2 regions of the Kitasatospora sp. NPDC059648 genome follow, and region 1 is predicted to be linked to the other one. Evidence: predicted binding sites of a transcription regulator. Region 1 holds the regulator's gene; the other holds the start of a gene.

Region 1 (9,587 bases):
CACCCGCCCGTTCGCGTCGGTCGGGACGAGGCCGAAGGCCCGCGGGTCCTCGACCCGGGTGAGGTGCAGGGTGACGTCGGCCCCGGCGGCCACGTGACCGTCGCGCAGGGCGGCGATGTCGAGGCCGGAGAGGATGTCGCCGTTGAAGACCAGGACCGGCTCGTCCGGGCCGCAGGTCAGCCCGGAGGCGGCGTTGCGGATGGCCCCGCCGGTGCCCAGCGGCTCGCGCTCGGTCAGGTACACCAGCTCGATGCCGTACGGGGTGCCGTCCTGGAAGTGGTCCTCGAACACCTCGGCCAGGTAGGAGGTGGCCAGCACCACCCGGGTGACCCCGGCGGCGGCCGCGCGGGCCAGCTGGTGCGCGATGAACGGGACGCCTGCCACCGGCAGCATCGGCTTGGGGGTGTGGGTGGTCAGCGGACGCAGTCGCGTGCCCTTACCACCGACGAGCATGATCGCCTCGGTCATGGTCTGCGCTGTTCCCCTTGTGCTCTCTGCGGCCCGGCCCGGCGGGCCGATGCCTCCGTCGGTGGTCCGTTCCCGTCCGGAACGGGTCGACCGGCTCGTCGCCGGTCCGGCGCCTACTGTATTTCCTTCCGACCGAATGCCCGTCCGGCGGCCGTGCGATTGACGTCACTCGCCGTCCGTCCGCCGTACCGCCGGTGGTCGCCCGGGGCACCGAAAGGCCCGGCCCGGCGGGCGCCTTGGCGGCGTCCACCGGGCCGGGCAGTTGTAGCAGAACTGTCGAACAGCGGTCCGCCGCTACGCGTCCACCGTGGCCGGCGCCTCGGCCTCGGTCGGCGGGGTCGCCTTCACCGAGTCGAGCAGCAGCTGGGCCACGTCGACCACCTTGAGGTGCTCCTTGGCCGCGCCCTCGTTCTTCTTGCCGTTGACCGAGTCGGAGAGCATCACCAGGCAGAACGGGCAGGCCGTGGAGACGATGTCCGGGTTGAGCGACAGCGCCTCGTCCACGCGCTCGGTGTTGATCCGCTTGCCGATGCGCTCCTCCATCCACATCCGGGCACCGCCGGCGCCGCAGCAGAAGCCGCGCTCCTTGTGGCGGTGCATCTCCTGCTGGCGCAGACCGGGGACCTTGTCCATGATCTCGCGCGGCGGGCTGTAGACCTTGTTGTGGCGGCCCAGGTAGCAGGGGTCGTGGTAGGTGATCAGGCCCTCGACCGGGTTGACCGGGACGAGCTTGCCCTCGTCGATCAGGTGCTGCAGCAGCTGGGTGTGGTGGATCACCTCGAAGTGCCCGCCGAGCTGCGGGTACTCGTTGGCGATGGTGTTGAAGCAGTGCGGGCAGGTGGCCACGATCCGCTTGGTGGGGGCGTCCTCCAGCGCGGCGTTCAGGGTCTCGACGTTCTGCGCGCCGAGCATCTGGAAGAGGAACTCGTTGCCCAGGCGGCGCGGGGAGTCACCGGTGCAGGTCTCCTCCTTGCCGAGGATCGCGAACTTGACGCCCGCGGTGTGCAGCAGCTCGGCGAAGGCCTTGGTGGTCTTCTTGGCGCGGTCCTCCAGGGCGCCGGCGCAGCCGACCCAGTAGAGGTACTCGACCTCGGCGGGGTCGATGTCCTCGCCGATCACCGGCACCTCGATGCCGGTCTCCTTCTTGAGCTCCTTGACCCAGTCCAGGCGGGCCTTGGTGGCCATGCCCCACGGGTTGCCCTTGTTCTCCAGGTTCTTGAGCATCGTCCCGGCCTCGGTCGGGAAGTTGCTCTCGATCATCACCTGGTAGCGGCGCATGTCGACGATGTGGTCGACGTGCTCGATGTCCACCGGGCACTGCTCGACGCAGGCGCCGCAGGTGGTGCAGGACCACAGCACGTCCGGGTCGATGACGCCGTTCTCCTCGGCGGTGCCGATCAGCGGACGCTCGGCCTCGGCCAGCGCGGCCGCCGGGACGTCCTTGAGCTGCTCGGCGGTGGCCTTCTCGGTGCCCTCCATGTCCTTGCCGCCGCCGGCCAGCAGGTACGGCGCCTTGCCGTAGGCGTGCTCGCGCAGGCTCATGATCAGCAGCTTGGGCGAGAGCGGCTTGCCGGTGTTCCAGGCCGGGCACTGCGACTGGCAGCGGCCGCACTCGGTGCAGGTAGAGAAGTCGAGGATGCCCTTCCAGGAGAAGTGCTCGACCTGGGAGACGCCGAAGACGGCGTCGTCGGCCGGGTCCTCGAAGTCGATCGGCTGGCCGTTGCTGGTCATCGGACGGAGGCCGCCGAGGGCGGTGCCGCCGTCCTCCTCGCGCTTGAAGTAGATGTTGAAGAAGCCGAGGAAGCGGTGCCAGGCCACGCCCATCGAGGGGTTGAGGCCGATGGTGATCGCCCACGCGAACGAGATGCAGATCTTCAGCATCGCGAACAGGTAGACCAGGTTCTCCAGCGTGCCGTGCGACAGGCCGCTCAGCGCGGAGGTGATCGGGTACGAGACCAGGTGCTCCGGCCCGTACGAGTCGACGCCGGCCAGGGCGCCCTCCAGGGCGCGCAGCATCAGGATGCAGATGCCGATGCCGAGGATCGTGTACTCGACGTAGAAGGCCTGCCAGGCGATGGAACCGGCGAACCGGGACTTGCGGCCCGACCGGGACGGCAGGCTCATCAGGCGGATCACCATCAGGGTGGCGATGCCCAGGGTGGTCAGGGTGCCGACCAGCTCGACGAAGAGCTGCCAGATCATCCAGTTGCCGATGATCGGCAGTTCCCACTCGGCGTCGAAGAGCTGGCCCATCGCGTTGACGATGGTCAGCACCAGGCTGAAGAAGCCCACCGCGACGAACCAGTGGGCGATGCCCACGATCCCCCAGCGGTTCATCCGGGTGTGCCCGAAGAACTCGGTCGCGAGGGTCTTCACGCGCTGGGCGGGCTTCCCGAAGCGGGTGGAGTCCGGCGCGCCGGTCAGCACCACCCTGAAGATGTGCCACGCCGCACGGAGGGCGAGCGCGGTGCCGATCACGAAGGTGACCAGCGAGATGACGATCGCTGCTAGTTGCATCGCTCTCCGTCTCCTGCGGCTTGCGGTTGAGCAGTCTCTGCGGTTTTCCGAAGAGATTGTACTGGTCGGTAACTTGCCGGGCCGACGGCCCGGACATTACCGGTGAGCAACAGTTGTCCAGAAGGCTCCCAAGCTATGGCGGCAGTCACGTGACCGCACGCGCGCCGCCCCGGTCCGCGACCGCGGACCGCAGGGCCCGGCCGCCCCGGTCCGGGCGGGGGCCGGCGCGGTGATCGGCACCAGGACCGGCCTCAGCAAAGTTGAGCGGCTCGCACTCACACCTGTTGACGCCCCCGGTTGGGTCGTGCATCCTTGAGCCCGTAAAGCTCAACTCTTCCGTGGAGGTATCTACGATGGCACGCGCGGTCGGCATCGACCTCGGTACGACGAACTCGGTCGTCAGCGTTCTGGAGGGTGGCGAGCCCACCGTCATCACGAACGCCGAGGGCGCGCGGACCACGCCGTCCGTCGTCGCCTTCGCCAAGAACGGCGAGGTCCTCGTCGGCGAGGTGGCCAAGCGCCAGGCGGTCACCAACGTCGACCGCACCATCCGCTCGGTCAAGCGCCACATGGGCACCGGGTGGAAGATCAACATCGACGGCAAGGACTTCACGCCGCAGCAGATCTCGGCCTTCGTGCTGCAGAAGCTGAAGCGCGACGCCGAGGCGTACCTGGGCGAGACCGTCACCGACGCCGTCATCACCGTCCCGGCGTACTTCAACGACTCGGAGCGCCAGGCCACCAAGGAGGCCGGCGAGATCGCGGGCCTGAACGTCCTGCGCATCGTCAACGAGCCGACCGCGGCCGCCCTCGCGTACGGCCTGGACAAGGACGACCAGACCATCCTGGTCTTCGACCTCGGCGGCGGCACCTTCGACGTCTCCCTGCTGGAGATCGGCGACGGGGTCGTCGAGGTGAAGGCCACCAACGGTGACAACCACCTCGGTGGTGACGACTGGGACCAGCGCGTCGTCGACCACCTGGTCAAGGTCTTCCAGGCCGGCCACGGCGTCGACCTGTCCAAGGACAAGATGGCCCTGCAGCGTCTGCGCGAGGCCGCCGAGAAGGCCAAGATCGAGCTGTCCTCGTCCTCCGAGACCTCGATCAACCTGCCGTACATCACGGCCTCCGCCGAGGGCCCGCTGCACCTGGACGAGAAGCTCACCCGCGCGCAGTTCCAGCAGCTGACCGCGGACCTGCTGGAGCGCTGCAAGGTCCCGTTCAACAACGTGATCAAGGACGCCGGCATCTCGCTCGCCGAGATCGACCACGTCGTCCTGGTCGGCGGCTCGACCCGCATGCCCGCCGTCGCCGAGCTGGTCCGTGAGCTCACCGGCGGCAAGGACGCCAACAAGGGCGTCAACCCGGACGAGGTCGTCGCCATCGGCGCCTCGCTCCAGGCCGGTGTCCTCAAGGGCGAGGTCAAGGACGTCCTGCTGCTCGACGTCACCCCGCTGTCCCTCGGCATCGAGACCAAGGGCGGCATCATGACCAAGCTCATCGAGCGCAACACCACGATCCCGACCAAGCGCTCCGAGATCTTCACGACGGCCGAGGACAACCAGCCGTCCGTACAGATCCAGGTCTACCAGGGCGAGCGCGAGATCGCCGCCTACAACAAGAAGCTCGGGATGTTCGAGCTGACCGGTCTCCCGCCGGCGCCGCGCGGCCTGCCGCAGATCGAGGTCACCTTCGACATCGACGCCAACGGCATCATGCACGTCGCCGCCAAGGACCTCGGCACCGGCAAGGAGCAGAAGATGACCGTCACCGGCGGCTCCTCGCTGCCGAAGGACGAGGTCGACCGCATGCGCCGCGAGGCCGAGCAGTACGCCGAGGACGACCACAAGCGCCGCGAGGCCGTGGAGACCCGCAACTCCGCCGAGCAGCTCGTCTACTCGACCGAGAAGTTCATCGCCGACAACGCCGACAAGCTCCCGGCCGACGTCAAGACCGAGGTCGAGTCCGCCATCGGCGAGCTCAAGGAAGCCCTGAAGGGCGAGGACATCGCGAAGATCCGCGAGGCCTCGGAGAAGGTCTCCACCACCGCCCAGAAGCTCGGCCAGGCGCTCTACGCCAACGCCGACGCCGCCGGTGCCGGTGCCGCCGCGGCCGGCGAGTCCACCCAGGCCAAGGAAGACGACGTCGTCGACGCCGAGATCGTGGACGACGAGAAGCCCAAGGGCGGTGCGTCGGCATGACGGACAAGCCGCAGGGCGGCAAGCCCGGCGACGACTCCGCCGCCGAGGAGGCCGTGATCAAGGCTGCCGAGGAGGCCGCCGCCGCCGGTGCGGGCGAGGGCTCCGAGGAGCTCGCCACGGCCAAGCGCGAGCTGGCCGAGCGCACCGCGGACCTGCAGCGCCTGCAGGCCGAGTACCAGAACTACCGCAAGCGGGTCGAGCGCGACCGGCTGACCGTCCGCGAGATCGCGGTCTCCAACATCCTGGAGTCCCTGATCCCCGTCCTGGACGACATCGGCCGCGCCCGCGAGCACGGCGAGGTGACGGGCGGCTTCAAGTCCGTCGCCGAGTCCCTGGAGACGGTCGTAGCCAAGCTGGGCCTGCAGCAGTTCGGCAAGGAGGGCGAGCCCTTCGACCCGACGCAGCACGAGGCGCTGATGCACAGCTACTCCTCGGACGTCACCGAGGACACCTGCGTGCAGATCCTCCAGCCCGGCTACCGCATCGGCGAGCGGATCATCCGCCCGGCGATGGTCGCCGTGGCCGAGCCCCAGCCGGGCACCCAGACGACGCCCGGGCCGGACGCCGAGGCCGAGTCCGGCGAGGACAAGTCCGACGGTGGCTCGGACAGCTGACAACCTGTGACAGCTGACAACCAGTGCGCTGCGGAGTCGCGTGCCAGCCAGTACGGCGGCCGGCTCCGCAGCGCGCTGTCAACGGCTCCTCCTTCGGCGGCTGTTGACAGCGCAGTGACGATGGACATCGGGAGGTGGCGGAAGCCGTGAGCGAGCGCAGCGAGCGAACCATGAAGAGGTGCGTGTCCCGCTCAGCGGCTGCCGAGCGCAGCGAGGTGGGCGCATGAGTGGCAAGGACTACGTGGAGAAGGACTACTACAAGGTCCTCGGCGTGCCCAAGGACGCCACCGCCACCGAGATCAAGAAGACCTACCGGAAGCTGGCGCGCGAGTTCCACCCCGACGCGAACAAGGGCGACGCCAGGGCCGAGGAGCGCTTCAAGGACATCTCCGAGGCGTACGACGTCCTCTCCGACGACAAGCGCCGCAAGGAATACGACGAGGCCCGCAGCCTCTTCGCCAACGGCGGCTTCCGCACCGGCGGGCCCGGCACCGGCAGCTACAGCTTCGACTTCGGCGACCTCTTCAGCGGCAGCCAGGGCGGCACCGGCGGCGGCGGGCTCGGCGACGTCTTCGGCGGCCTCTTCAACCGCGGCGGCGCCCGGCAGGCCCAGCCCCGGCGCGGGGCCGACGTCGAGACCGAGGTGACGCTCTCCTTCGAGGAGGCGGTGGACGGCGCCACCGTCCCCCTGCGGATGACCAGCCAGGCCCCCTGCCGCACCTGCAACGGGACCGGCGCCAAGTCCGGCACCACCCCGCGGGTCTGCCCCACCTGCGTCGGCGCCGGCACCGTCAGCCGCGGCCAGGGCGCCTTCGCGCTCTCCGAGCCCTGCAAGGACTGCCGCGGCCGGGGCATGATCGTCGACGACCCCTGCGCCGACTGCCACGGCAGCGGCCGGGCCAGCTCGGCCCGCACCATGCAGGTCCGCATCCCGGCCGGCGTCCAGGCCGACCAGCGGATCCGGCTCAAGGGCAAGGGCGCCCAGGGCGAACGCGGCGGCCAGCCCGGCGACCTCTACGTCACCGTGCACGTCGACCCGCACCCGGTCTTCGGGCGCAAGGGCGACAACCTGACCGTCACCGTCCCGGTCACCTTCCCCGAGGCGACCCTCGGCGCCACCATCGAGGTGCCCACGCTCAACGGCCCCGCCGTCAAGCTCAAGCTGCCCCCGGGCAGCGCCAACGGCCTCACCATGCGCGCCCGCGGCAAGGGCGCCACCCGCAAGGACGGCACCCGCGGCGATCTCCTCGTCACCGTGGAGGTCGTGGTGCCCCAGCACGTCACCGGCGACGCGCTGAACGCCCTGGAGCAGTACCGAGAGGCCACCGCCTCCGACGACCCACGAGCCGCCCTCTTCCGGGCGGCGAAGGGAGCGTGACGACCAGATGTCCCCGAATCCGATGAACCCGACGAACCCGATGGACGCCGGCGGCCCGATCGGCCCCGGGATCGGCGAGGGCCTGCCCGGCAGCGGCCCCCGCCGCACCCGGCGCGCGGCCGCCCCGCCGCAGTACGTACTCACCGAGGAAACCCCGGTGTACGTCATCTCGGTCGCCGCCGAACTCTCCGGCCTCCACCCCCAGACCCTGCGCCAGTACGACCGCCTCGGCCTGGTCAGCCCCGACCGCACCGCCGGCCGCGGCCGCCGCTACTCCGCGCGCGACATCCAGCAGCTGCGCGAGGTCCAGCGGCTCTCCCAGGACGAGGGCATCAACCTGGCCGGGATCAAGCGGATCATCGAGCTGGAGAACCAGGTCACCGCCCTCCAGGCCCGCATCACCGAACTGGTCGACTCCCTCGAAGGCGCCGCCACCGCCCTCCAGCAGCGCGAGGCCGCCGTCCACGCCTCCTACCGCCGCGACCTGGTCCCGTACCAGCCCCCCACCCCGCAGTCCAGCGCCCTCGTCGTCTGGCGACCCAAGCGCTGACCCGGGCACCCTGCTCACCCCAGCCGCCGGCTCCCTCCTGTTCGGGGGGTGCCGGCGGCTGGGTGTTGGTGAGAGAGTGACATTCTGACAAGCTGGCCGGCACACCACACGGTCACAGGTCACTGGACTCGCAGCCTAAACTCCAGTGCTGGCAGATCCTGGAAAGCCTCGGATATACGGCAAGGAGCCGAAGATGAGTGGACGGGCTCAACTCGGTCCGACTGCGGGTGGGATTCCCGTTCTGTCACCGGAGGCTCGGGCGCTCTACCTTGAGATCGTCAAGGCTGACGGGCGCGTTTCAGCAGAATCCCCCTACCACCAGCTGAACGGCCTGAGCGAGTTGCTGGAGATCGGGCTTCTGATGCCCGATGCCGACGACCGCAACGAGCTGGTTGCCGTCGATCCTGCCCAGCTCTCCGCACGGCTGAGCGGCACCTGGCAGCGTCAGGCTCTCGACCTCCTGTCGCGGGCGGTGTCCCTCCCCGCCGAACTCCACGAACTCTCCCAGGAATTCCACGCGCCGGAGAAGAGCGGCGGCGCAATCGAATACGTTCAGGGAAAGGTCCTGATAAATCAGCGACTCGATCAGCTCTTCACGACCGGCACCGAGGAAACGCTGGCTCTCCAGCCTGGCGGGCCGCGTCCGCCGGAACTGCTGGCCGCCATGGTCGAACGCGATCTGGAGGCGCTGAACCGCAGCACATCGATGCGGACCATCTACCACGCCAGCACGCGCTATCACCAGCCGACCAGAGATTATGTTGCCAAGCTCGCGAAAGCCGGCGGGCAGTTCCGCACCCTGGACGAGCCGTACACCCGACTCATCGTCATAGACCGGCGAGTGGCGGTCATACCGGTAGCCGACGACATGACGCTGGCAGCGTTCATATTCGAGCCCGTCATCGCCAATTACCTGGCGGAAGAAGTCTTCGAGCCCAGCTGGAACAGAGCCCTGGAGTTCGACGGCAACCGCGCCGTGCCGCAGCAGGTCGTATCACGACTCCGCCAAACGATCATTGACCTGATGCTCGCCGGGATCAACCACCGAGTCATCGCGCGCCGCCTGGGAATCAGTGAGCGAACCCTCGCCCGGCACATCGCCGAGATGCGGGAGGACTACAACGTCGAGTCACTGTTCCAACTCGGCTACGCGCTGGCTCGCGCCGCCGAGCACGCTCCGAGCTGACGGGCGGACAGGCGTGTTCCGGTGAGGCCGGTGCACCTGCGACAAGCCGGATCACGCCCAGCCGATGTCCAGATCCTGACTCACCCCCACCGCTTTGGCGGTGACGACGTCATTCGAACCGGCCGTCGCACCAGCAGCTGCGCAATAACCAGCCAGGGCGGTCATGCCAACGACCGACATCAATACGGCCTTGTAGACAAATCGGCGCAAACGAGACATGCGCCTACCCCTTCCTCGCGCGCACTGCATCAACCAACAAGACAAGCACCATCGTCCATATGCTGCCTCAGGTCGTACAGGCGTGCCAAGCTCGCCTACGCGTCATCTCCCTGCCAGGCATCCACATGACACCAGTGAACCCTGGACGCGCAGGCCCTCAGCGATGGACGATCAGTTCGCTCTCGATGGTCCGACAGAGTTCCCAATCCTGGCAATGTTCAGTCAAATGCGCCATCACCCCCGTTCCCCCGTAGGCCCTCCAGCTTGATCAGTCTGCATTCGACCGATGCTCAGATCAGACCGGAAGACCATTTCCCCGGAGTCGACATGACCGAGCCCTACCTGCGTCAGCACGACAGCCAGGCCCCTGAGGGTCGGCGTGCACGTGTGTTCCTGGCCGCGCCGCTGATGCGGCTGACCGGCCCCGCAGACAGTGTGGTGACGCTCGCCAGCC
Region 2 (9,587 bases), on a different contig from region 1:
ACGCCGTCGTCGATCTTGGAGAGGTCCAGCAGGTGGGTGACCAGGCGGCCGAGCCGCTCGGTCTGCTCCAGCGCGGCCTCCAGCGTCGCCGGATTGGGCTGCACGACGCCGTCCACCACGTTCTCCAGCACGGCGCGCAGCGCGGCGATGGGCGTGCGCAGCTCGTGCGAGACGTTGGCGACCAGCTCGCGGCGGTGCCGGTCGGCGGCCTGGAGGTCGGCCGCCATGCCGTTGAAGGCGGCGGCCAGCTCGCCGATCTCGTCGCGCGAGTTCACCTCGACCCGGCGGCTGTAGTCGCCGGAGGCCATCGCGCGTGCGGCGGCCGTCATCTCGCGCAGCGGGGCGGTCAGCCCGTGCGCGAGGAACTGCATGAACAGCAGCGAGGCGATCATGGAGAAGACCATGATGATCCGGATCTGGGTCTCGGACCGGATCGCCACGACCACCATCCCGGTGGCCAGGAAAACGGAGACGATCACCAGCAGGGCGAGCTTGCCCTTGATCGACCGGACCGGGTCGAGCGGACGGATGTCGGCCCAGACCCGGCTGGCCGCGCGTGCGGCCAGCGTCTGCGGGCGCGCGCCGTCGGCGTCCCCGTTGCGTTGCTGTGGAAAGGTCATTGGTCCCTGTGATCCCCGCGTGGTGTCACGGCGGTGCCGGGACACGGGCCCCCCGGCGGCCCGTCGCCCGAAGCCCCCGTCAGGAGAGCGGGGCCTCCAGTGCGTATCCGACGCCGTGCACGGTGCGGATCCAGCTGGCGCCGATCTTCCGGCGCAGCGCCTTCACGTGGCTGTCGACGGTGCGGGTGCCGGACGCGTCGGTCCAGTCCCACACCTCGGCCAGCAGCTGCTCGCGGGTGAGCACCGCGCGCGGCTGGGCGGCCAGGCAAGCCAGCAGGTCGAACTCGGTCGGTGTCAGGTGGACGTCGCCCGAGGCCAGCCGGACCCGGCGCTGGACGTGGTCGATCTCCAGCTCGCCGAAGCGCAGGCTGCCGAGCGCGGGCGTGCGTGCGGCCTGCTGGGCGCGCTCGACGCGGCGCAGCAGCACGTTGACCCGGGCAGCCAGTTCGCGCATCGAGAACGGCTTGGTCATGTAGTCGTCGGCACCGACGCCGAGGCCGACCAGCAGGTCCGTCTCGTCGTCGCGGGCGGTCAGCATCAGCACCGGGACCGGGCGCTGGGCCTGGATCCGGCGGCACACCTCCAACCCGTCGAAGCCGGGCAGCATGATGTCCAGGACCACCAGGTCCGGCTGCCAGGTGTGGAAGCCGTCCACCGCGCCGGGGCCGTCGTGGGCCACGGCGACCTTGAACCCCTCCGCGCCCAGTCGGGCCGCGATCGACTCGGCGATCGTGGGTTCGTCCTCCACCACCAGCACTCTGCGCTGACTGCTCACCGTGCCACCGGTGTTGGGGTTGTCCTGCTGAATTTCTGTCACGGTCACGCCACCGCCCCCAGGGCTGCGGGCCGGCCACCTGTGGGGATGGCGGGGCTCCGCTCGTAGTCTTGTTCCGTCGTGGACTGTGCCGGGTCCGCCGTCCCGTCGCGCGCCCGGGAGTCGGTGCGGACGGATGGTCTCCCGTCCACTTCTCCCACGCACATCGCAGCGTACGGACAGCGGGTGCTTTCCGGCAGGTGGACCGGACGTTTCCGGCCCGTGGACCGGCTGTCCGGCCGCCCGTGGACCCACCGCATGAGTGGGCACGGGCCGCTACCTTACCCGGCGAATTTTCTCTGCGTAACGGTACGTATGCAGTCCAATTGACGCCAAGTCGCCGGTCAGAGGCCCTACTGACGCGTTAATGGGAAGTAGGTCCGGACCAATGCCGGGATTCCGGCGGCTCCCCCCAGCTACGGTCTTCACGGGCTTTTCCCAGGTGCCTCTCAGAACCTCGACGTACCGTGGCCACGACAACGCCCCGCCGGGCGGAATCCGGCGCACGCGCCGGTACGTTGGGCACCCTGCGAGCACCGGTGTCGGCGGGCGTGGAGCGGAGGCGGCATGGCGGGACTGCGGCGGGAGGCCGTCCGGAGCGCGCCCGCGGGGGTGCCGTACGGAATGCTCCGGTACGGACTGCGCACCGGCGTCTTCGAATGGCTGCTGGAACGCGTGCCGACGCCCCGCCGCACTCCCTTCACCCTCGGATATCTCGCCGTGGTGGGAGTCACCACCACCTTCGCCGGGATCGCCGATCCGGAACTCGTCCGGCGTTTGCGGGAGGCTTCCAGTTCGGACGGCCACAACCTGCTCCAGCACCCCTTGCGCGCCCTCGTGCTCAGCGGGTTCTGGGTGGCCGGGGAGGTGTGGATGCCCTACCTGTGGGGCTTCGCCTTCACCCTGGCCCCGCTGGAGCGCAGGGTCGGCGCCGGCCGGGCCGCGGCGGTGTTCGCGATCGGGCACGTGACGGCCACGCTGCTCTCCCAGGGCGTGGTGATCGCCGCGGTGGAGGCCGGGCGGATGGCCCCGGAGGCGATGGACCACCTGGACATCGGGGTCAGCTACGGCGTGCTCGCCTGTCTGGGCGCGGTGGCCGGGCTGCTGCCCTGGCGCGGGCGGGTGCTGGCGCTGGGCGGCGTCGGGCTGATGATCGCCCAGCAGATCGCCACCGAGAAGGACGTGGTCACGGCCGTGGGACACCCGGTCGCGGTGCTCAGCGGAGTGGCGCTGTCGCGCTGGCTGCGGCGGATCGAGCGGCGCCCGCCGCGGCCGCGCACCCGGTCGGCCCAGGCCCCGGCAGCCGGCTCCGCCGCCTCCTCGGCCGCCGCGGCGGTGCGGGCCGGTGCGCGTCCGTCCGCCGCGCGCTGACGCCCGGGCCCTCTTGGGCCGTTCTCTCCGCCTCCTTTTGACGGCGCCTCCTCCTCGTTGCTCCGGCGATGTGGCGTTCGCTGACGGCGAACAAGGTGTCGGGAACATCCGGGGCCCGCGGAGGCTTAGTCAGGTCGACTCAAGTTCGCTGACTGGGGAGAGATCATGGCATCGACGTCCACACCGCTCACCCTGCCCGTGCTGCCGCTCGACGACGAGGTCGTGCTCCCGGGCATGGTCGTCCCGCTGGACCTGAAGGACGCCGAGGTGCGCGCCGCGGTCGAGGCCGCCCGCGCCGCGGCCGCCGGCTCCGGCAAGCCCCAGGTCCTGCTGGTCCCGCGGGTGGACGGCTCGTACGCGGCGGTCGGCACGCTGGCCACGGTGGAACAGGTCGGCCGGCTGGCCGACGGCGATCCCGCGGCCCTGGTGCGCGCCGTGCGCCGGGTCCGGATCGGGGTCGGCACCACCGGCCCCGGCGCCGCCCTCTGGGTGGAGACCACGCCGTTCCGGGAGTCCTCGGTCGGCATGCCGGTGGCCGGGCGGGCCGCCGATCTGGTCAAGGAGTACAAGGCGCTGTCCACCCAGTGGCTGCGCAAGCGCGGCGCCTGGCAGATCGTCGACCGGGTCGCGCAGATCGAGGGCGTCGGCGAGCTCGCCGACAACATCGGCTACGCGCCCTTCACCACCGCCGAGCAGAAGCTCAAGGTGCTGCTGGAGGCCGACCAGGTCGCCCGACTGGAGTACGCGCTCACCCTGCTGCGCGACCACCTCGCCGAGGAGGAGGTCAACGACACCATCCGCAAGGACGTCGAGGAGGGCGTGGCCAAGCAGCAGAAGGAGTTCCTGCTCCGCCGCCAGCTGGAGGCCGTCCGCAAGGAGCTGGCCGAGCTGAACGGCGACCCGGCCGACGAGGAGGGCGACTACCGCGCCCGGGTCGAGGCCGCCGACCTCCCGGAGAAGGTGCGGGAGGCCGCGCTCAAGGAGGTGGACAAGCTGGAGCGCTCCTCCGACCAGTCGCCCGAGGGCTCCTGGATCCGCACCTGGCTGGACACCGTCCTGGAGCTGCCCTGGAACGAGCGCACCGAGGACGCCTACGACATCGCCGGCGCCCGCGCCGTGCTCGACGCCGACCACGCCGGCCTCGCCGACGTGAAGGAGCGGATCGTCGAGTACCTGGCCGTCCGCAAGCGCCGGGCCGACCAGGGGCTCGGTCTGGTCGGCGGCCGTCGCGGAGGCGCGGTGCTCGCCCTGGTCGGCCCGCCCGGTGTCGGCAAGACCTCGCTCGGCGAGAGCGTGGCCCGCGCCATGGGCCGCAAGTTCGTCCGGGTCGCCCTCGGCGGTGTCCGGGACGAAGCGGAGATCCGCGGCCACCGGCGCACCTACGTCGGCGCGCTGCCCGGCCGCCTGGTACGGGCGATCAAGGAGGCCGGCTCGATGAACCCGGTCGTCCTGCTCGACGAGATCGACAAGGTCGGCTCCGACTACCGGGGCGACCCGGCCGCCGCCCTGCTGGAGGTGCTGGACCCGGCCCAGAACCACACCTTCCGGGACCACTACCTGGAGGTCGAGCTCGACCTCTCCGACGTCGTCTTCCTCGCCACCGCCAACGTGCTGGAGGCCATCCCCGAGCCGCTGCTCGACCGGATGGAGCTGGTCCGGCTGGACGGCTACACCGAGGACGAGAAGGTCGTCATCGCCCGCGACCACCTGCTCCCGCGCCAGCTGGAGAAGGCCGGGCTCGGCGACGGCCAGGTCAGCGTGGACGAGGAGGCGCTGCGCAGGCTCGCCGGGGAGTACACCCGCGAGGCGGGCGTGCGCACCCTGGAGCGCTCGATCGCCCGGGTGCTGCGCAAGATCGCCGCACAGGCCGAGCTGGGCGAGCGCGAGCTGCCCGCCGCGGTCGGCGCGGGGGACCTGCGTGCCCTGATCGGCCGACCGCACCACGTGCCGGAGTCCGCTCAGGAGCCCGCCGAACGGCGCACCGCCGTCCCCGGCGTGGCCACCGGCCTCGCGGTCACCGGAGCCGGCGGCGACGTCCTCTACATCGAGGCCTCGCTCGCCGACGCCGAGACCGGCGGCACCGGGCTCACCCTGACCGGGCAGCTGGGCGACGTGATGAAGGAGTCCGCACACATCGCGCTCTCCTTCCTGCGCTCGCGCGGCGCCGAACTGGAGCTGCCCGTCACCTCTCTGCGCGACCGCGGCGTGCACCTGCACGTCCCGGCCGGGGCCGTCCCCAAGGACGGGCCGAGCGCCGGCATCACCATGACCACGGCGCTGGCCTCGCTGCTCTCCGGCCGCAAGGTGCGCACCGACGTGGCGATGACGGGCGAGGTGTCGCTGACCGGGCGGGTGCTGCCGATCGGCGGGGTGAAGCAGAAGCTGCTCGCCGCCGACCGGGCCGGCCTCACCACGGTGATCATCCCCAAGCGCAACGAGGCCGACCTGGACGACGTCCCGGCCGAGGTGCTGGAGCGGCTCACCGTCCACCCGGTGGCGGACGTGCGCGAGGTGCTCCAGCTGGCCCTGGAGCCGGCCGGGGTGCTGGTCGCCGCGGCCTGACGGTGATCGACAGGGGGACGGCCGGTCCGCGTGCCACACTGCGGACATGCCGTCCCCCACGCAGCGCGTCCTGGCCCGGGTGCCGGCGCGGCTGCGGCCGTTCCTGGTCCGGCACCGCCGGCTGGTGAAGTTCCTGACCGTGGGCAGCGGCTGCTTCGTGCTCACCACGGTGATCGACCTCGAACTCAAGTTCACCGTCCTGGAGCACCGACCGGTGGCGGCGCTGACGGTGGCGACGGTGGTCGCCACCGCCGTCTCCTACGTGCTCAACCGCCGCTGGGCCTTCCGGACGGACGGGCGCCGACCCGAGGCCGTGCTGTTCTTCCTGGTCAGCGCGGTGGCGATCGGCGTCAACGTCCTCCCGCTGGCACTCTCCCGGTACGTTCTCCAGCTGCGCGAGCCGTACATCGGCCCGTTCCAGCAGGAGATCGCGGACTTCCTCAGCGGGATGGTCCTCGGCACCTTCGTGGCCACGCTGTTCCGCTACTGGGCGATGCGGCGCTGGGTCTTCACCAGCCCCGTCGCGGGGACGCACGCCGGGCCGGAACCCGGTTACGCTGCACCCGAGATGCCACGGGATGTGCCGTAAGACATGAGGTGACCGATATGAGCGCGGAGCCGGACGGCGTCCGGACCGGGCCCGCCAGCCAACAGGGGATGCGCCGGTCGAACCTGGCCCTGGTGCTCGGCGTCATCGCGCGCGGCCCCCGCTCGCGCGCCGAGGTGGCCGCCGAGACCGGGCTGACCAGGGCCGCGGTCTCCTCGCTCGCCGAACAGCTGATCTCGGCCGGCCTGGTCGTCGAGGAGGGCCCCGCCGCCCCCAGTGGCAAGGTCGGCCGCCCCGGCACCGCGCTCGGGCTCAACCCGCTCGGGCCCGGCGGCCTCGGCGCCGAGATCGGCGTCCGGCACCTCGGCGTCTGCGTGGTCGACCTGCGCGGGGAGGTCCGCGCCTGGCGGCGCCAGGAGAGCGCCAACCGCGGCCGCCCGCCCGCCGCCGTGATGGCCGACCTCGCCCAGCTGGTGCGCTCGGCCGTCGCCGAGTCCGGCCTGCGCCCGGCCGGGCTGACCCTGGCCGTACCCGGGCTGGTCGGCGGCAGCGGGGTGCTCCAGCGGGCGGCCAACCTCGGCTGGCAGGACGTCCCGCTCGCGGCCGAACTGCGCCCGGCGCTGCGCCTCGCCGGGGACGGCCTGGCCGAACTGCCGGTCGGGGCGGACAACGAGGCCAACCTCGGCGGACTGGCCGAACGCTGGCTCGGCGGGAGCCCCGAGGACTTCCTGTACGTCTCCGCCGAGGCCGGCGTCGGCGCGGCCCTCGTGGTCGGCGGCCGGCTGCTGCGCGGCGCGCGCGGCTACGCGGGCGAGCTCGGCCACGTCCCCGTCCACCCGGAGGGGCCGCGCTGCGCCTGCGGGGCGCACGGCTGCCTGGAGCAGTACGCGGGGGAGGCCGCGGTGCTGCGGGCGGCCGGGCTGGCCGGCCGGCGCGGCGACTGGGTGGCCCTGCTCGCCGACCGCGCTGGCGCGGGGGACGAGCCGGCCCGGGCGGCGCTGGCCGGGGCCGGTTCGGCGCTGGGCATCGCGGCCGCCGGGGCCGTCAACCTGCTGGACCCGGCCGCGGTGGTGCTGGGCGGCGGCTTCGCCCGGCTGGCGCCCTGGCTGCTGCCGGCGATGCGACGCGAACTCGTCGCCCGGGTGACGGTGCGGCCCTGGGCGGAGGAGCGGCTGACGGTCTCCCGGCTCGGCCGGCGCGGACCGCTGCTGGGCGCGGCGGTGGGCGTGGTGCGGGCCATCGTCGCCGATCCGGGCCCGTTCGCGGGCGGCTGAGCCCCCGTATCCGCCGGGCCCGCGCACCCGCCGGGCCGCCGCACCGCCGGGCCCGGCTCCCGGCGAGCCCGTACGTCCCGCCGGAGCGCGACCGAGCCCCCGGCCGCGGTGGCCGGGGGCTCGGACCGGACGCGGTGCTACGCGTCCGCGTGGGTCTCCGCAGGGTCCCCGGCGACGATCGCGCCGCTCTCGGCGCGCGGGCCGCGCAGCACGGCCAGGGAGGCGACGCCGACGCCGATGACCGCCCAGACCACCAGGACCAGGATCGGCATGCCCAGGTTGGTGGAGCCGAAGTAGGCGATCGACTTGGTGGCGCTGGTGCCGGCGCCGTTGGGGATCAGCGAGCCGATCGCCCGCCAGAACGGCGGCATCATCGGTGGGGGGTAGACGCCGCCGGCGCTCGGGTTGCCCAGCACCACGAAGACCAGCACCGCGAGGCCGATGCCGATGATCCCGAACAGGCACTGCAGCGCCATGGTGAACGCGCCGACGGTGAAGACCACCAGGGCGCCGATGGCGGTCAGCGTCACGATCGAGCCGGGCAGCGCGTCCAGCACCGGTCCGGCGATGATCGTGCCGCCGAGGCCGGCGCCGACCGAGTACAGCGCCAGGACGCCGAGGCGGATCAGCAGGCGGTGGACGTTGGCCGGCTTGGAGCCGGCGCTGATGCCGAGGATCGAGGCGACCAGGTAGCCGCCGACGCACCATCCGATGACCAGGTAGAAGGCGGTCAGGCCGTTGGTGTCGCCCTTGGCCAGCGGGACGACGTCCTCGACCCTGACGGTGCGGCCCTGGGACTTGTCCAGCGCGGTGGTGATGCTCTCGGCGGCCCTGGCGGCGGAGGTGCCGCGGGCGCTGCCGGTGAGCAGGGTGTCCTCGGTGCCGGTCGGGTTCACGACCAGCGCGGCGTAGAGCTTCTGGTCCTTGATCTGCTGGGTCGCCGTCTCGGTGTCCGGCGCGGTGACGGGCTCGACGGCCTCGTCCGGCACCGACGCCAGGCCCTGGAGCAGCTTGGGCGTGACCTGCGGCGGGGCGACCACCGCGATCGACAGCTTGTGCGGGGTCGGGTGGTGCAGCGCCCCGACGTACGAGGTGATGAAGCCGAGCTGCAGCAGCAGCACCCCGATCACGAGCATGGCCGCACGCGGTGTGACCGCGCCCTTCAGTTCAGCGACGAAACCCTGCCCCCGGGCGGCCATCCACATCTCCTTGCGTATCGGCGGAAAACGGATACTTAATATCATGAACTAGTTGGCTCGTCCCATCTCCCGCACCGGTTCCCGGCCACGGCCGCTGGGCGATACTGGCGCGGTGACGGACGAGGAAGCGCTGGTGGCGGTGGAGCGCGAGGTCGGACTGATGTTCCGGCGGGGCCGCGCGAGAGTGGCCGAACTCTCACGTCGGGTGCACCCCGAGCTGGAGGGTGCGGCGTACAGCATGCTCGGCTACATCGAGCAGGCCGGGCGGGTGCGGGTGACGGACGTCGGCGTGCACTTCGCGGTCGGCAAGGGCACGGTGAGCCGCCAGATCCGCGCGCTGGAGGAGCTCGGCCTGGTCGCCCGGGAGCCGGACCCGGTGGACCGCCGGGCGGCGCTGGTCTCGCTGACCGAGGACGGGCGGCGGCGCTTCGAGTCCGCCCGGGACGTCCGGATGCGGCGGGTGCGCGAGGTGATGGGCGGGTGGTCGCGCGAGGACGTGGACCGCTTCGCCGAGCTGCTGCGCCGCTTCAATCAGGTGCTGGGGGAGCCGCCCGCGGAGTGAGGCGAGGGCCCGGATCCGGGATTGCTGGAGTGCGAAGACAGTTGCCTTAGTCAACCATTGGTCGTATGGTTGCTTAAGGCAACAAATTTTCATGCCCGTGCGTCCCCGCGCACCGCACCCGCTCCGCACTCCGCCCGCCTCGCCGAAGGACCCAGATGACCGCGACCACCGAGGCCTCGACCGGCGCCGCAGCCGCCGTCGACGACCGACCGATGACCCACCGGCAGGTGATGGAGGCACTGTCCGGCCTGTTGCTCGGCCTGTTCGTGGCCGTGCTCTCCTCGACCGTCGTCTCCAACGCCCTGCCGCACATCCTCACCGACCTGCACGGCGGCCAGTCCGCCTACACCTGGGTGATCACCGCGGCCCTGCTCACGCTGACCGCCTCCACCCCGATCTGGGGCAAGCTCTCCGACCTGGCCAGCAAGAAGCTGCTGCTCCAGATCGCCCTGCTGATCTACATCGCCACCTCCGCGCTGGCCGGCCTGTCGCAGAACACCGGTGAGCTGATCGCCTGCCGCGCGCTGCAGGGCATCGGCGCCGGCGGTGTCGTCGCGCTCGGCCAGATCTGCCTGGCCGCGATGGTCCCGCCGCGCGAGCGCGGCCGGTACAGCGGCTACTTCGGCGCGGTCTTCGCC

Evidence for each region. The regulator HspR, encoded in region 1, represses chaperone genes until heat shock. The targets are predictions, from matches to a motif close to TTGAGNNNNNNNNNCTCAA.
Region 2: lon (endopeptidase La) is a predicted target of HspR. The motif match lies at 2,930-2,948, and genes of this name have one in related genera.

The regions. Positions count from the first base shown of each region.
Region 1 covers NZ_JBHWDU010000026.1:53,994-63,580, forward strand. Annotated here, with positions in the region: partial or broken gene ACFV1W_RS17950 (sugar phosphate nucleotidyltransferase) at 1-468, opposite strand, end outside; gene ACFV1W_RS17955 ((Fe-S)-binding protein) at 763-2,985, opposite strand; gene dnaK (molecular chaperone DnaK) at 3,339-5,186, shown strand; gene grpE (nucleotide exchange factor GrpE) at 5,183-5,800, shown strand; gene dnaJ (molecular chaperone DnaJ) at 6,024-7,178, shown strand; gene ACFV1W_RS17975 (heat shock protein transcriptional repressor HspR) at 7,219-7,728, shown strand; gene ACFV1W_RS17980 (helix-turn-helix domain-containing protein) at 7,922-8,914, shown strand; gene ACFV1W_RS17985 (hypothetical protein) at 8,966-9,133, opposite strand; gene ACFV1W_RS17990 (hypothetical protein) at 9,461-9,587, shown strand, end outside.
Region 2 covers NZ_JBHWDU010000011.1:144,836-154,422, reverse strand. Annotated here, with positions in the region: gene ACFV1W_RS10200 (sensor histidine kinase) at 1-620, opposite strand, end outside; gene ACFV1W_RS10195 (response regulator transcription factor) at 700-1,437, opposite strand; gene ACFV1W_RS10190 (rhomboid-like protein) at 2,002-2,805, shown strand; gene lon (endopeptidase La) at 2,971-5,367, shown strand; gene ACFV1W_RS10180 (GtrA family protein) at 5,414-5,956, shown strand; gene ACFV1W_RS10175 (ROK family protein) at 5,974-7,188, shown strand; gene ACFV1W_RS10170 (DUF3533 domain-containing protein) at 7,326-8,387, opposite strand; gene ACFV1W_RS10165 (MarR family winged helix-turn-helix transcriptional regulator) at 8,500-8,949, shown strand; gene ACFV1W_RS10160 (MDR family MFS transporter) at 9,105-9,587, shown strand, end outside.